Regions from separate parts of the Streptomyces sp. MGP-BFMKR1 genome, predicted to be linked through region 1. Evidence: riboswitches for the same ligand, from Rfam matches in the RefSeq annotation. Region 1 holds a riboswitch; each other region holds the start of a gene.
The links. A riboswitch is a leader RNA that binds a small molecule or an ion and turns the genes downstream of it on or off. The one in region 1 is predicted to bind cyclic di-AMP.
Positions count from the first base shown of each region.

Region 2: it holds a riboswitch for cyclic di-AMP, as region 1 does, so the genes downstream of both, AC3CHW_RS21685 (transglycosylase family protein) here and AC3CHW_RS07185 (M23 family metallopeptidase) in region 1, are expected to answer to the same signal.
Region 3: it holds a riboswitch for cyclic di-AMP, as region 1 does, so the genes downstream of both, AC3CHW_RS14540 (M23 family metallopeptidase) here and AC3CHW_RS07185 (M23 family metallopeptidase) in region 1, are expected to answer to the same signal.
Region 4: it holds a riboswitch for cyclic di-AMP, as region 1 does, so the genes downstream of both, AC3CHW_RS00900 (C40 family peptidase) here and AC3CHW_RS07185 (M23 family metallopeptidase) in region 1, are expected to answer to the same signal.

Region 1 covers NZ_CM173408.1:1,938,284-1,942,160, reverse strand. The annotation lists gene AC3CHW_RS07195 (M16 family metallopeptidase) at 1-210, shown strand, start outside; gene AC3CHW_RS07190 (M16 family metallopeptidase) at 267-1,634, shown strand; cyclic di-AMP (ydaO/yuaA leader) riboswitch at 2,162-2,324, shown strand; gene AC3CHW_RS07185 (M23 family metallopeptidase) at 2,338-3,243, shown strand; gene AC3CHW_RS07180 (HPr family phosphocarrier protein) at 3,476-3,757, opposite strand.
Region 2 covers NZ_CM173408.1:5,487,872-5,491,748, reverse strand. The annotation lists gene eno (phosphopyruvate hydratase) at 1-1,266, opposite strand, end outside; gene AC3CHW_RS21685 (transglycosylase family protein) at 1,745-2,506, opposite strand; cyclic di-AMP (ydaO/yuaA leader) riboswitch at 2,509-2,674, opposite strand; gene AC3CHW_RS21680 (transglycosylase family protein) at 2,950-3,877, opposite strand, start outside.
Region 3 covers NZ_CM173408.1:3,812,439-3,816,315, reverse strand. The annotation lists gene AC3CHW_RS14550 (DUF6227 family protein) at 1-558, shown strand, start outside; gene AC3CHW_RS14545 (PP2C family protein-serine/threonine phosphatase) at 847-2,016, shown strand; cyclic di-AMP (ydaO/yuaA leader) riboswitch at 2,202-2,331, shown strand; gene AC3CHW_RS14540 (M23 family metallopeptidase) at 2,343-3,464, shown strand; gene AC3CHW_RS14535 (aldo/keto reductase) at 3,587-3,877, shown strand, end outside.
Region 4 covers NZ_CM173408.1:292,159-296,035, reverse strand. The annotation lists gene AC3CHW_RS00905 (hypothetical protein) at 1-467, opposite strand, end outside; gene AC3CHW_RS00900 (C40 family peptidase) at 713-1,186, opposite strand; cyclic di-AMP (ydaO/yuaA leader) riboswitch at 1,190-1,358, opposite strand; gene AC3CHW_RS00895 (SAM-dependent methyltransferase) at 1,799-2,824, opposite strand; gene scoE ((3R)-3-[(carboxymethyl)amino]fatty acid oxygenase/decarboxylase) at 3,425-3,877, shown strand, end outside.

The DNA.
Region 1 (3,877 bases):
GAGGTGCGGGCCGTCGCCGCGGCCCGACTGCGCCCCGACAACCGCGCGGTCCTCGTCTACGAGCCGATCGAGGCCGCCGACAACGGCGAGAGCGACGAGGGCGCGCAGCCCACCCAGCCGACCGACGTCGTGCGGGCGGCACCCGATGCGCCCGCGGCCGACGCGGCCAACGCAGCGACCGAGGACAACGACGAAGGGGCCGGCCGGTGAGCGACGCCGCAACCACGACCGCGACGCAGACGAACGCGACGGACACCGTGACGAGCATGCAGTTCCACCCGCAGCCGCAGCCGGGCCAGGCCAGGCCGTGGGCCTTCCCCGCACCCGAGCGCGGCCAGTTGCCCAACGGCCTGACCGTGCTGCGCTGCCACCGCCCCGGCCAGCAGGTCGTCGCGGTCGAGGTCAGCCTCGCCGCGCCGCTGGAGGCCGAGCCGCAGGGGCTCGAAGGCGTGGCGACCATCATGGCGCGGGCGCTGTCGGAGGGCACCGACCGGCACTCGGCCGAGGAGTTCGCCGCCGAGCTGGAGCGCTGCGGCGCCACCCTGGACGCGTACGCGGACCACCCCGGCGTGCGCGTCTCCCTGGAGGTCCCCGCCTCCCGGCTGACGAAGGCGCTCGGGCTGCTCGCCGACGCCCTGCGCGCCCCGGCCTTCCCGGAGGGCGAGGTCGAGCGGCTGGTGCGCAACCGGCTCGACGAGATCCCGCACGAGCTGGCCAACCCCGCCCGGCGGGCCGCGATGACGCTCTCCAAGGAGCTCTTCCCGGCCGACTCCCGGATGTCCCGGCCGCGCCAGGGCACCGAGGAGTCGGTCGCGCGCGTGGACGCCGCCGCCGTGCGCGCCTTCTACGCGGCCCACGTGCGCCCCGCCACGGCCACCGCCGTCGTCGTCGGCGACCTCACCGGCGTCGACCTCGACCAGGCGCTGGCCGACACGCTGGGCGCCTGGAGCGGCGACACGGCCGCGCCCCGCCCGGTGCCCACCGTCACCGCCGACGACACCGGCCGGGTCGTCATCGTGGACCGGCCGGGCGCGGTGCAGACCCAACTGCTCATCGGCCGGGTCGGCGCCGACCGGCACGACCAGGTCTGGCCCGCGCAGACGCTCGGCACCTACTGCCTGGGCGGCACCCTCACCTCCCGGCTCGACCGGGTGCTGCGCGAGGAGAAGGGCTACACGTACGGCGTGCGGGCCTTCGCCCAGGTCCTGCGCTCCACGCCGGAGGGCACGGGCCTCTCCCTCCTGGCCATCAGCGGCTCGGTGGCCACCGAGGTGACGGGGCCGGCCCTCGAGGACGCGTGGAAGGTGCTGCGCACGCTGGCCGCCGACGGGCTGACGGACGACGAGCGCGACGTGGCCGTGCAGAACCTGGTGGGGATCGCCCCGCTGAAGTACGAGACGGCCGCCTCGGTCGCGGGCACCCTCGCGGACCAGGTCGAGCAGCACCTGCCGGACGACTTCCAGGCCCACCTCTACCGGCGGCTCGCGGAGACCGGCACGGTCGAGGCGACCGCCGCGGCCGTCGCCGCCTTCCCCACCGACCGGCTGGTGACCGTGCTGGTCGGCGACGCCTCGGTGATCGCCGAGCCGGTGAAGGCGCTGGGCATCGGGGACGTACGGGTGGTGAGCGGCTAGCGGCGGGAGGTCCCGGCGGCCCGAGCCGGGCTGGCGAGCCGTCAGGCGCCGTCCGGCCCGGGCTCGCCCCGCACCGCCCGCGCTGCCGCGCCGCCCGCCCTGCCCGTGGTGCCCGCTCCCGGAGCGCCGGGCGGCGCGTCGAGTGGTCCACGGGGCCGGGGCGGCTGCCGCGGTCCCGAGAGGCCGGGAGGTGCGGGCGAGCACGCGAGCGCTGGAGCGGGTGGCGTACGCGGGAACGTAGCGGAGCGCCGCCCGGTATCTGACCGTCCCCCAGAGAGCGGCATGGGCGCCCGGATTGCCCCGGGTGTCCGGGGCGGAGGCAGGGGCTCCTGTTACTGATGAGCCGTTAAGAGGCCCTGGTGTCAAGTGGGATGCCAGGGCCTCTCGGTTTGTCTGTTTTGCGGGAGAGATTGCCTGTCTGCCGTGTGGCGTGCGCAACAAACGGCCGGTTCTGTTTGCCGATCAAAAGACGTCCCGCTTAGCGTCAGCCCCGTTGTCCGTCACACCTTCGCCACACCCGTGGCACCGGGCAACCATCGCCGAGTCCCTTATGGCGCGAGCCAGGGGAGCCGGGGACCCAAGTCCCCTGGGGTGAATCGGCCGCCATCCTCGCGAGAGGCGTGGTGACCGTAGGAGACCTTCCTGCTCCGAACCCGTCAGCTAACCCGGTAGGCGAGAAGGAAGGAAAGGAGTACGCCTCCCCATGGCGTTCACCCGTGCCACTGGGCGGCACCGTCGCCCCAGCCGCTTTGTCCGTACCAGCGCGAACGCGGCGGGCATGGCCACCCTCGCGGCCACCGGCGTCGTCGCCGGCATAGCCGCCCCCGCGATGGCCGCCCCGGGCGCCGACGGCGTCCCCGAGCTCCAGGACACCGGCCTGCGTCAGGCCGCGACTCTGAACGAGGACATCGCGGACAAGATCGGCGCTCAGGCCGACGCCCAGTACTCCGCCGCCGAGCAGGCCGCGGCCGAGCAGCAGGCTGAGGAAGAGGCGCGTCAGCAGGCCGCCGAGCACGCCGCCGAGATGAAGAAGAAGGCGGAGGAGGCCAAGCGCAAGGCCGCCGCCGAGGCCGCGAAGAAGAAGGCCGCCGCGAAGAAGGCGGCCGAGGCACGGGCCGCCGCCGAGCGCGAGGCCGAGGAGACCCGCGCCAGCGAGGTCGTCGACACGCGCGCGTCGCGCACCGCCGAGCGTCCGGCGGCGGGCTCCTACGTCCTGCCGGTCGCGGGCTCGTACGTCTCGACGCAGTACCAGGCGTCCGGTGGCGCCTGGTCCTCCGGCAGCCACACCGGCGTCGACTTCCACGCCAGCACCGGCACCTCGGTGCGCGCCGTGGGCGCCGGCACCATCGTCGAGGCCGGCTGGGGCGGCGCCTACGGCAACAACGTCGTGATCAAGATGAACGACGGCACCTACACCCAGTACGGGCACCTCGACTCGATCTCCGTCTCGGTCGGCCAGAGCGTCGCCCCCGGCCAGCAGATCGGCCTCGCCGGCAACACGGGCAACTCCTTCGGCGCGCACCTGCACTTCGAGGCCCGCACGTCGCCCGAGTACGGCTCGGACATCAACCCCGTCGCCTACCTGCGCTCCCACGGCGTCAACATCTGAGGCGACACCGGGCCACCCCGCCCGGCCCCCGCACGTCACATGCCGAAGGCCCCGCCCTGTGCGCGGGGCCTTCGGCGCGTCTCGGCCCGCGCGCGGCCAGCGGGAGCCGGCGCGCGGTCTCGCGCCACGGCGCCCGCACGGCGGTCCCCGCCCCTTCCCGGAGCGGAGACGACGAAGCCGCGGTGACGTCCCAGGGGGATCACCGCGGCTTCGCAGGGTGCTGAAAAGCGAGTCAGACCGTCTCCGGGAGCTCCTCAAGCCCCTCGGCGACGAGCTTGGCCAGCCGGTCGAGCGCGACCTCGGCGCCGTCGGCCTCCGAGGCCAGCACGATCTCCTCGCCGCCCTGCGCGCCGAGCCCGAGCACGGCGAGCATCGAGGCGGCGTTGACCGGGGTGCCGTCCGGCTTGGCGATCGTCACGGGGACGCCGGAGGCCGTCGCGGCGCGGACGAAGATGGACGCGGGGCGAGCGTGCAGGCCCTCTGCCCAGCCGACGGTGACGCGGCGCTCAACCATGGTGTTGCCCTTCAGGTGGTTGCTGTTGTCTAGACCAGTCTCTCACGGGGTGCGGAGTGCTCTGGCGGAGCCCTTCCACAGCCTGCCCCGCCGCAACGCTGTGCGCGAGTCGGACCGTTG
Region 2 (3,877 bases), 3.5 Mb from region 1:
CGGGAAGGCGCTGCGGCCCGCGTAGACGGCCGCGTCGTCGAGGATCTCCTCGATGCGCAGGAGCTGGTTGTACTTGGCCACGCGCTCGGAGCGGGCCGGGGCGCCGGTCTTGATCTGGCCGCAGTTGGTGGCGACGGCCAGGTCGGCGATGGTGACGTCCTCGGTCTCGCCGGAGCGGTGGGACATCATGCACTTGAAGCCGTTGCGCTGGGCCAGCTCGACGGCGTCCAGCGTCTCGGTCAGCGAGCCGATCTGGTTGACCTTGACCAGCAGGGCGTTGGCGGTGCCCGAGTCGATGCCGCGGGCGAGGCGCTCCGGGTTGGTGACGAACAGGTCGTCGCCGACGATCTGCACCTTGTCGCCCAGCTCGTCGGTCAGGGTCTTCCAGCCGTCCCAGTCCTCCTCGTTCAGCGGGTCCTCGATGGAGACCAGCGGGTAGGCGGCGACCAGTTCGGCGTAGTACGCGGTCATCTCGGCGGCGCTGCGGGCCTGGCCCTCGAACGCGTACTGGCCGTCCTTGAAGAACTCGGACGCGGCGACGTCGAGCGCGAGCGCGATGTCCTGGCCCGGGGTGTAGCCGGCCTTCTTGATGGCCTCGACGATCAGGTCGAGCGCCTCGCGGTTGGAGTCCAGGTTCGGCGCGAAGCCGCCCTCGTCGCCGAGGCCGGTGGACAGGCCGCGCTCCTTCAGGACGCCCTTGAGGGTGTGGTAGACCTCGGCGCCCCAGCGCAGGGCCTCGGAGAAGGACTCCGCGCCGATCGGGGCGATCATGAACTCCTGGATGTCCACGTTGGAGTCGGCGTGCGAGCCGCCGTTCAGGATGTTCATCATCGGCACTGGGAGCTGGTGCGCGTTCGGGCCGCCCAGGTAGCGGAAGAGCGGCAGGTCGGACGCCTCGGAGGCGGCGTGCGCGACGGCCAGCGAGACGCCGAGGATGGCGTTGGCGCCGAGCGAGGACTTGTCCGGCGTGGCGTCCAGGTCGAACATGGCCTGGTCGATCAGGCGCTGCTCGGTGGCGTCGTAGCCGACCAGCTCCGGGCCGATCTGCTCGATGACCGCGAGCACGGCCTTCTCCACACCCTTGCCGCCGTAGCGGGCCTTGTCGCCGTCCCGCAGCTCAAGGGCCTCGAACTGGCCGGTCGAGGCGCCGGACGGCACGGCAGCACGGCCGGTGCTGCCGTCGTCGAGGCCGACCTCGACCTCGACCGTGGGGTTGCCTCGCGAGTCGAGGATCTCGCGAGCTACGACGACGTCGATAGACGGCACGAGCGGTCTCCTTCGTGTGGGTCTGAGCTTCTGCGACACGAGCCTAACCGGCCCCGGCACCCCGGCTCGCCGCACGCCCGCCGGACGAGACGACAAGAGGGAAAAAAGCGCAGATCGATGGGTGAACGGCGCAACCGAATCGGCCGCGCGGCCCCGGACAGCGCCGGCCGGGACGTCCGCGCGAGGCGCCCGCGGCATGCCTACCGGGCCCAGGCGACCGGGCGCCGTCCAGACGGCGGCGGTACGGCGTCCGTACGGCGGCGGCGTCCGTACGGCGGCGGTACGGCGGCGGCGCGTGGGGACGGCGTGTGGGGGCGGCGCGCGCGGACGGCGCGTCCGGGGGGCAAACGCGGAGCCCCGCCGCGATGCGCTCGGGGGTAGGCGCACCGTGGCGGGGCGGTCTGCGGTCCCTCCGGGCGGGGAGGGACGGACGCCGGGCCGGCTCTGGGCGGAGCCGGCCGGGCGCCGGAGGCGGGGATCAGCTCAGGTGGAGCTGCTGGCCCGGGTAGATCAGGTCGGCGTCGGTGACGACGTCGTCGTTCAGGTCGTACAGCTTCTTCCAGCCGCCCTTGACGTTCTCGGCCTCGGCGATCTTGGCGAGGGTGTCGCCGGCCTCGACCTTGTACTCGCCGTCGCCCTTCTTGATCGTCTTCGGGGCGCTCTGCTGCGGCACGGACTGCTTCGGGGCGGCGTGCTTGGGCACGTACCGCTCGGAGCTGCGGCTCGGGGCCTGCTCGTCCGTGGCGCGCGGGCCGGCGTGCTTCGGGGCGGCCTTCGGCGCGGACTGCTGCGGGGCGGCCTGCTGCTGCTTGGGCGCGGCCTGCTGCGGCGCCTGCTGCTTGGGGGCCTGCTGCTTGGGCGCGGTGTAGCCGCCCTGGGTCAGGTTGACGCCGCAGTGCGGCCAGGCGCCCTTGCCCTGGCTGGCCAGGACCTTCTCGGCGATCTGTATCTGCTGGGCCTTGGACGCCTTGTCGGCGGTCGGGGCGTAGGCGGTGCCGCCGTACGCGGCCCAGGTGGAGGCGGAGAACTGGAGGCCGCCGTAGTAGCCGTTGCCGGTGTTGATCGACCAGTTGCCGGTCGACTCGCACTGGGCGACCTGGTCCCACTGGCCGGTGGTGGCGGCGTTGGCGCCGGTGGCCCCCATCAGCGGCACGGCGACGGCGGCACCGGTGACACCGGCGAGCGTGGCGATGCGAGTGGCCTTGGACGGACGGCGGTGCTTGCCCTTGGAAATCAGCATGTTGGTTTCCTCACCGACGCCTACGAGGTGAGCTGTCGGGTTCGGACTGTGAGTTGCCCGGCCGCGGTCTCCCGCGGCTTCACCCCAAGCCGTTCAGCCCCCTCGTTCCACGGACCGTCCGGCACTTACCTGTGGTTCCCCCGCTCCTGCCTTCGGCGCTTGACGCGTCGGTTTCCCCCGGCCGCCGGCAGGATTCGGCGTGACGACCAGTGGCGCTCGCGGTGGCGAGCGATGAAGACCGTAATCACAGATCCCCGGAGTGCTCAAACCCCAACATCCCTGGAAAGTCAGTGGGGTTTGCCCGCAAGAAAATCACATCACCGCAGGTCAGACAGTGCACCTGAAGGACGGACAAGCGCGACACGCCAGAGATCGAACGAGACCCATGTCTCACTTTCGCGAATCGGTGTACACCGGGGCGAAGCACCCCAAGTGACGGCCGATCAGCGGTCCGCCGCCGCCTCCAGGTCGAGCTTCTGGCCGGGCAGGATCAGGTCGGGGTCGTCCCCGATGACGCTCTCGTTGGCCTCGTAGAGCGCCGGCCAACCGCCCGGTGTCTCGTGCTGCTCGGCGATCGCCCACAGCGTGTCACCGGACCGGACCCGGTGCTCACTCCGCGTCTCCGCGTCCGCCCGGTCGCTCGCGCGCCCGCGCTCGCTGCGGTCGGCGTGCCGGCCCTCGGGGCGCTGTCGGTCGTCCTCCCGGCCGTCGGGGCGGCCCGGGGCGCCGTCGGGCTCGCCGCGGTGCTTGCCGGTGCCCGTGCCGTCCTCACGCGCCTTCTCGCCGGCGCCGGGGCGCTCGGCGCCGCCACGGGGCGCCTCGGGCCGCTCGCCCCCGGCCTCGTCGCGGTCGGCGGGCCGCTCCTCGCCCCGGCTCGGGCTCGGGGTGGTACGGGGCGTCTCGGTGGGCTGCGCGTCATCGCTCGGCGCGGACGCGTCGGGGCCGGGCCTGTCGCCCTGTCTCGGCTTCTTGTCCTGGCCGGGCGTGGCGTCCGGCGTCGGCTCGGCGTCCGGCTCCCGCTCGTCGGTCGGGGTCGGCTTGGCGTCGTCCGGGGAGGGCTTCGCGTCCGGGGTCGCGTCCGGCTTCGGGGTCGGGGCGTGGCCGTAGTCGCCGCGGTCGGTGCCCCGGTCGTCGTGGCTGGGGTCGCCCGGGTTGACGTCCGGTACCTCGCCGTCCTCGGTCAGGCCGGCCGGCTGCGCGCAGTCGCTCCACGCCACGGGGCCGCGCTCGGACAGGATCGTCTGAGCGATGGCTATCTGCTGCGCGCGGCTGGCCAGGTCCGGGCGGGGCGCGTGGTCCGTGCCGCCGTAGAGCTGCCAGGCGTCCAGGCTCAGACCGAGGCCGCCGTAGCGCCCGTTGCCGTCGTTGGCG
Region 3 (3,877 bases), 1.9 Mb from region 1:
CCGTCGGCGGGCCCCGGCGGCGGGCCGCGCGGCGACCCGGCCGCCGCGCGACAGGTGTGCTACGAGGTGTACGCGGACGAGCGCGCGTTGGAGATCGCCGAGCGCCGGGTGCACGAGCGCATCGGCGGCGCGCTCTGGGACGAGCTGGACAGCGTTCCCGTGTGGTTGCCGGAGCAACTACGTACGCCGGTGGGCCCCTTCGCGCCGCGGCGGACGTACGCCGTCGACGACTCCGCCGACCACGCGCGACGCGTGCTGCGCCGGGCGGAGAACCCGGACCGCCCGGGCGACGACGTGCGCGCCCGACTGACCACCGCGTTCGCTCACGACATCGCGCTCGCGACCAAGCCCCGGCTGCGCACCGGCGGCCCCGACGCCACCTGGTGCCGGTTCTACGAGCACGCGTTCCTGCTGGCCGGCGGGGACGAGGTGGTGCTGTGGGAGCTGGAGCACAACCTGACGCCGGACGGTCGGCTGGTGTGCGAGGTGTACCTGGACGAGGCCGCGGCCGAGTGCGCCGCGGACCGCCACGCCCGCGCCTTGGGCGTCGAGCTGTAACCCCGCACCGGGCCGGCCCGGTGCTCAGCCCCCCGCCCAGGCCACCAGTCGCCCCGGCCACCCAGTCGTCTCTCGGCCACCAGCCACCCGGCCCCACGGCAGGTGTGACCCACGGCGGGCGCGGCCCACGGCCGGCGGACCCACGGCTGGCGGACCCACGGCAGGCGTGGCGTACGCCCGCTTGGCCGCCTCCGGGTCGCTCGTCCGGCGCGTGAGCCCCAGGCTGGGACGGACGCATCCGGCGGGGCGCTGTGCCGGATGCGGGCCAGCCGAGAGCGGGAGCGACGCGTGGGGAGTCCTGGGTGGGCCGGTGCGGGCGCGGACTCGCCGCGAGCCGCGTGGGCCCGGAGCGTCGCCCGCTGGCTGCCCGGGGTCCTGCTGGTCGGCGGCGTCGTCTTCGACCTCCTGATGCCGATGCACTACACCGCGTCGCCCTTCCTGTCCGCCGCCTCCCTGGTCGCCGCGCCGCTGCTCTCGCTGCGCGGCACGGCCGCGGTGGCCGCGACGGCCGCCGTGGTCTCGGTGCTGCTCGCGGTCTGGCACAGCGGCAACGACCGGGCCCTGTCGGTGACCGAGGTCGTCACCGTGTGCACCGTCGCGCTGCTGGCGCTCGCCATCAACCGGGTGGTGCGGCGCAACTTCCGCCAACTCGCGACCGTACGCGTCGTCGCCGAGGCCGCCCAGCGCGCCGTGCTGCCCACGCCGCCGAGCCGCATCGGGTCGCTGCGGATCGCCGCCCGGTACGTCGCGGCGCAGACCGACGCGCGGATCGGCGGCGACCTGTTCGCCGTGCAGGAGTCGCCGCACGGCGTGCGGGCCATCATCGGCGACGTACGGGGCAAGGGTCTGGAGGCCGTGGAGGCCGTCGCCGTGGTGATCGGGGCCTTCCGGGAGGCCGCCGAGCAGGAGCGGACCCTGGAGGGGCTGGTCGACCGGCTGGAGCGGGCGCTCGACCGGGAGGGCGACCGGCGGGTGGGCCTCGACCAGTTCGAGGGGTTCACCACCGCCGTGCTGGCCGAGATCGGCGACGGCAGCGGCGGGCTGCGGCTCATCAACCGGGGCCACCCGCCGCCCCTGTTGCTGCTCCCCACGGGCCAGGTGCGCGAGCTGAGCCCCGAGGCCGACGCCCTGCCGCTCGGCATGCGGGACGTGGCGGCCTGGCGGGACACCGTGGAGGAGCTGCCGTTCCCGGCCGGGGCGGCGCTGCTGCTGTTGACGGACGGGGTGACGGAGGCGCGCGACGCGAGCGGGCGGTTCTACGAGCCGGCGCGGCGGCTGAGCGGCCGTCGGTTCGCCAGCCCGGACGCCCTCCTGGACGCGCTGATCGCCGACGTGATGCGGCACACCGAGGGCCAGCGCGCCGACGACATGGCGCTGCTCGCGCTGCGCCGGGCCGGCGCGCCCGGCGTGGTGGCCGTCCGACGCGGCCAGCGGGCGGCCGACGAACGCGCTGGGTAGCCGATCTTGACCACTGTGCTGACGATGTGCTGGCGCCTCGTCAAAGCGGAGCCCTTATTCCCCGGAACGGCTTGGAATCACACCCGGCCCTCTATTAACGTTCGATAACGCAGCGCGGTCGTCACAGCCGCCGCCCAGGGCGGCACCGTGCGCCGTCGCCGAATCCCGTAGGCGCGTCACCGCGGATCAGCGCGGTGCCGAGGCGAGGGAACCGGGGAACCAACCCTTGGGGTGAATCGGGTCGTACGCGACCCGTAGGAGACCTTCCTGCTCCGAACCCGTCAGCTAACCCGGTAGGCGAGAAGGAAGGAAAGGAGCACGCCTCCGTGGCGTCCAACAGGTCTGCCCTCGACCAGGCTTCACCCGCGCACGACGGGATCGACGAACTCGCCGGGCCTCCCTGGGGGGAGCCCCGGGACGACCTCCGCGACGGCCCCTGGGAGGAGTGGAACCCCACCGCCGAATCCGTCGCCCCGGTCCGGGGCCGGCACCGCGTGGTCAAGCAGCGCGGCACCACGATGGCCCGCGGCGGCGCCGTGCTCGGCGTGGGCGTCATCGCGGCGGTCGGCGCCGGCGGCATGGCGAGCGCCAAGGACCGCCCCAAGGCCCCGATATCGATGCCCGACCTCGGGCACGTCGCCGACGAGGTCATGCACTCCCTGCCCGACGCCGACGAGCTTCCCGGCGTCGGGTCCCTCATATCCGACGGCGGGAGCGGCGACCAGCGGTACGAGGCCGCGCCGCGGGCCGCCGGCCAGGCGCCGCTCAGCCAGGCCGGCCTGACGGCCGAGGAGTCCGCGAACGGCACGACCAACGCGGGCGAGGTGCTGCGGGCCCGCATCCTCCAGCAGGCCGAGACCCAGCAGAGCGCCGCCGACGAGGCCGAGCGCGAGGCCGCCGAGCGGGCGGCGGCGCGCAAGGCGGCGGACGAGGCGGCCCGCAAGAAGGCCGCCGAGGACGAGAAGCAGCGGGCCGCCGAGGCGGAGGCCAAGCGGAAGGCGGAGGAGGAGGCCCGGCGCAAGGCCGAGGCCGAGCGCCGCGCGAAGCTCGCCGCGAGCTACGCGATGCCGCTCAGCTCGTACACGGTGACCTCCACGTTCGGACAGGCCGGCGACATGTGGTCGGCGAACCACACCGGCCTGGACTTCGCCGCTCCGACGGGCACGCCGGTCAAGGCGGTGCACGGCGGGACCATCACGCAGGCCGGCTGGGCCGGTTCGTACGGCTACCGGATCGTGTTGACGCTGCCCGACGGGACCGAGGTCTGGTACTGCCACCTGTCGTCCATGACGCAGACCTCGGGCGAGGTCTCCACCGGCGACGTCATCGGCCGGGTGGGCGCGACCGGCAACGTGACCGGCGCGCACCTGCACCTCGAAGTGCGCCCGAGCGGCGGCGCGCCGGTCGACCCGATGGCGTGGCTGCGGGAGCACGGGCTCCAGCCGTAGCGAGGGCGGGCGCGGGCCCCGCGCCCTTCCTCCGCCCGCACGCCGGGGGCGCGCTCCCGCCGGCGCCGCCGCGCGCGGGGTGGCGGGGAATAGGGGGCCGGGCCGGGGCGTTGACTCCGCACATGGTCGAACATGCGCAGAGCACGCGGTCGCGCCGGATCGGCGACATCGAGGTCTTCCCCCTCTCGCTGGGGGGCAACGTCTTCGGGTGGGGCGCCGACGAGGCGCAGTCCTTCGCCATCCTGGACGCGTACACGGAGGCCGGTGGCAACTTCGTCGACACCGCCGACGTCTACTCGGCCTGGGTGCCGGGCAACTCGGGCGGCGAGTCGGAGACCATCATCGGCAACTGGCTCGCCGCGCGCGGCAGGCGCGATCAGGTGGTCGTCGCGACCAAGGTGGGCGGCGGCTCG
Region 4 (3,877 bases), 1.6 Mb from region 1:
TCGCCCTCAGGAGTCAGCACGGTCCGCACGTTGACCGCCTTGACCTGCTTCTGCGTGACCTTCGCGTTCTCCCGCTTGATGGTGTAGGTCAGGAACCGCACCGGCTGCGCCTTGGCCCGGTTGACCGAGGCGTGCGCCTGGGTCCGAGAGGACTTGTTCACGTAGTTGTAGATCTTGGTGAGGTCGAGGCGGTCGTCCTTGTCGCGGAACGTGACGCCGCCCTGCAACTTCGCGTAGTCCCTGGTGCCCTCGACCAGCGGGAGGGACACGCACTGGCGCTGCTTGCCGGTGATCCGAGCGGCCCCCGTGGCGGCCAGCGTGACCTTCGCCTTGGCAAGCTGCTTGGCGGCGGGCTTGCTCAGGCAGAACTCGGCCTTGCCGTTCTTGATGGGCTTGGCCGCCTCACCGGCCTGGGCCGGCGTCACCGTGCACGCCAGCGCCGCCGCGACGACGGCGACCCCCGTCATTCCTCGCATCATGACTCGTCCTCGTGGATCAGGCTGACCGTGATTCGGTCGGCACGTGAGGACAACGGGGATTGCTCCCTGCGGGTGACGTACTCGATGGCAACATCACTCGGCTTGGTGACAGCGACCCGGAACCGGCCCGTAGGGCGGCCCTTGCCCCCACGCCCCTCTCGTCCCGGGATCGTGGGCCGGGCCGGGGCGCGGCGCGGCATCGCCCGCCCGGCGCCCCGGCCCACCCGTCACGGTCAGCGGACGCGGCCGTACCAGACCTTGTTGGTCCAGATCTTCTCCAGCCGCACCGACTTGCCGGGCTTGGGCGCGTGCCAGATCTTGTTCTTCCCGGCGTAGATGCCCACGTGGTAGACGTTCCGCCCGGAGTGGAAGAAGACCAGGTCGCCCGCCTTGCGCGAGCTCTTGGACAGGTGGCGGGTCTTGTTGTACTGGGCCGCCGCCGTACGTGGCAGCTTCTTGCCCGCCTTCCGATACGAGTAGAGCGTCAGCCCCGAGCAGTCGAACCGGTTCGGGCCGACCGCCCCGTACTTGTAGGGTGCGCCCTTCTTGCCGGCGGCGATCTTGAGCGCCTTGCCGGAGGCCGTCGCCGCCTGGGCGTCGGTCGTCAGAGCGGGGACGAACGAGGAGCCGGCCAGCACCGTGGCGGTGAGGGCCGATGCGGTACCGATGCGCGTGGCGAGCGAGGGTATACGTGGCTGCGCGGACATACGAAAGCCCTTCGTCATCCGCCTGCGAAAGATGACCTGTCGGGTTCGGACTGGCGAAGTTGCCCGGCCACTCGCGTGGCTTCACCCCAAGGGCCACCGACTTCGTGGCCCGTCATGCCTGGGTCTCCCGCTCCTGCCGATTCGTGTTCCTCTCACTGGGCCCGTGCGGCGGCAGGACTCGGCGTCCGCCCGGACCGCCCCGCCGTGGTGACGGGGGCTTGGTGGTGTCGGATAGGGATACTGCGCCATCCACGGCCCGAAATCGCAGCCGAAAGGGTCGTATGTGAAGTTCTTCACCTTCGTTGGTGACCGAGAACCGCGGTCGGTCTCATCCCCCATACGAGTCGCGCAAACCCGCGCTGAACTGCGGAAACACGTAACCGGACGCGAGCATTCCATGGCGCGACCGGCCTGTGGGCCAGGCAGCCGCCCACCACCCCGGGATACGCGGCGTGCGCGGCGGCGCGCCGTGATGGGACGTCAAGCCGCGCGCGTGGCCGGCCGTCGGCGCCCCGGCGCCGAGCGACGTCGAAGGCGCGGCGGGAGCGGCCGGCGGTGGCGGCGACCGCGCGCCTCCGCCACCGCCGGCCGCTCCCGGCCCTTCGCGTGGGACTAGTCGTCGAAGGGGCTGGTGCCGGTGAAGGCCCGGAACTCCTCGCCGGGCACCAGGCGGCGGGAGCGCACCTGCGTGAAGCCGGCGTCCCGCATCTGCTCCGACAACTCGGCCGGGCGCGGCAGCGGGCCGGCGAAGTCGGCGTACACGCACCACAGGTTCAGCATCTCGATGCCCGGGCTGCCGCCCTGGCAACTCGTCGTCAGCAGCAGCCTGCCCCCGGGCGCCAGGAACGAGCGCGCCCGCTCCAGCACCTTGGTCCGCTCGCCGTGGGGGAAGTAGTAGATGTTGTTGTGCAGCGTGACCAGGTCGAACTTCTGCTCCGTGGAGTACGTCCGCAGGTCGCTGCGGACGACCTCCACCCGGTCGGACAGGTTCCACTTGTCCAGGTTCGCCTGCGCCTGCGCCACCACCTCGTCCTGCAGGTCGATCGCCACGGCCGTCAGCCGCGGGTTGAGCGAGGCGGCGTGCCGTACGTAGGTGCCGCTGCCGCAGCCCACCTCCAGGAGCCGGACCGGCGCGGTCCGGTCGACCTGCTGCTCCACCACGCCCTGCACGGCGGGTTCGAGCACGCGGGACGAGCGGGCGATGAGCGCGCCGTCCTGGTCGGCGATCGACACTCGGCGCCCCTCGCGCAGCATGCCGGGGGCGTCCAGGAGCAGCGGGGCGTGGAAGCGCATGAGCTGTTCGAGCAGCGCCACGTAGGCGTCCGCCTCCGGGCGCGCCAGCGACTTGGCCAGGCGCCCGCGCAGCCGGTAGCGCCCGCCACGCGAGCCGAGTTCCCCGATCCGCACCCCCATGTCGAGCCAGGCGCCGAGCAGTTGCTCCTCGCCGTGCATGCCGAGCTCGTCGGCGAGCGCGGGCGCGTCGAGCGGCTGCCGCGCGAGATGGCGCAGCACGCCACTGCTGGCAGCCGCGGCCAGGAACGAGGCGCGGTACGCGGGACCAGCCAGCTCCCGTGGCATCCGCAGGGCCAGTGAGAGGTGATTGCTGCGCACCAGCTTGGTGAACGTTCGGAATTTCACAGGGGGTTCCTCATCTGTGCTGGGTGGTGGGCGGCGTACGCGCGAGCGGCACTGGGCCGGCGCGGAACGGGCCGGGGGACACCCGCGCCCCGGTGTCCGGTGGCGCAGTGGCGGGTGGCACGCGGATCGGGCGGCTGTCGCAGGTGAAGAGGACGGCGGCGGGCGTGCGCTGGGGAACTGACTGCCCAACGCCCTACGCGTCCACACGTCGCGCGCCGATCCGGCGCAGGGGACAGGTGTATCAGGGAATTCGACGATCGCACGGCCCACCGCGCGCCCGCCCTTTCGCTCCGGCGCGCCCCGGCGCACCGAACTCCGAGGTGATTGGCCTGCACAAGGCGTGGGAGCGGCGTCGTGCGGCTGAACCCCTGGTCCACTCGTATGGGTGACATATAGTCCGGTCGCATCCGAGTGGGCCGACTGGGTCACGGCCCAGACGGCCCAAGGCGAAACGCGTCATCCGCTCACGTGGCCCCCGAACGCGTGTTGGTGAGATCACCCCTCCGTTTCAGCGAGCTACAAGGTTGCCCTAAGCCCGCTGCTGAACGGTGGTGGAGCCAGTGCATTGTTAAACCAACCGGCTCGCCGCTGGGGGAGAATATGACCACCGCACCACACACGGACGCCGCCATGGGCGTGGCTCTGGAACTCGACGTGCTGAACGCTCCGGACGAGGATCTCCTCGCGCTCAAGGAAAAGGTCTACCGACACAAGATCGTGGTCCTGAAGGAGCAGAACCTCTCGCCCGCCGAATTCGTCACCTTCGGGCGCCGGCTGGGCGAAGTCGAAACCTACTACCAGCCCATGTACCACCACCCGGAACACAAGGAAATCTTCGTTTCCTCGAATGTGCGGGAATCGGGCCAGCAGATCGGCGTGCCGCAGACGGGCAAGTTCTGGCACCACGACTACTCGTTCATGGCCCGGCCGTTCGGGCTGACGCTCATCTACCCCCAGGTGGTGCCCCGGGAAAACCGCGGCACCTACTTCATCGACATGGGCAAGGCGTACCAGAAGCTGCCCCGGGAGATGAAGAACGCCATCGCGGGAACG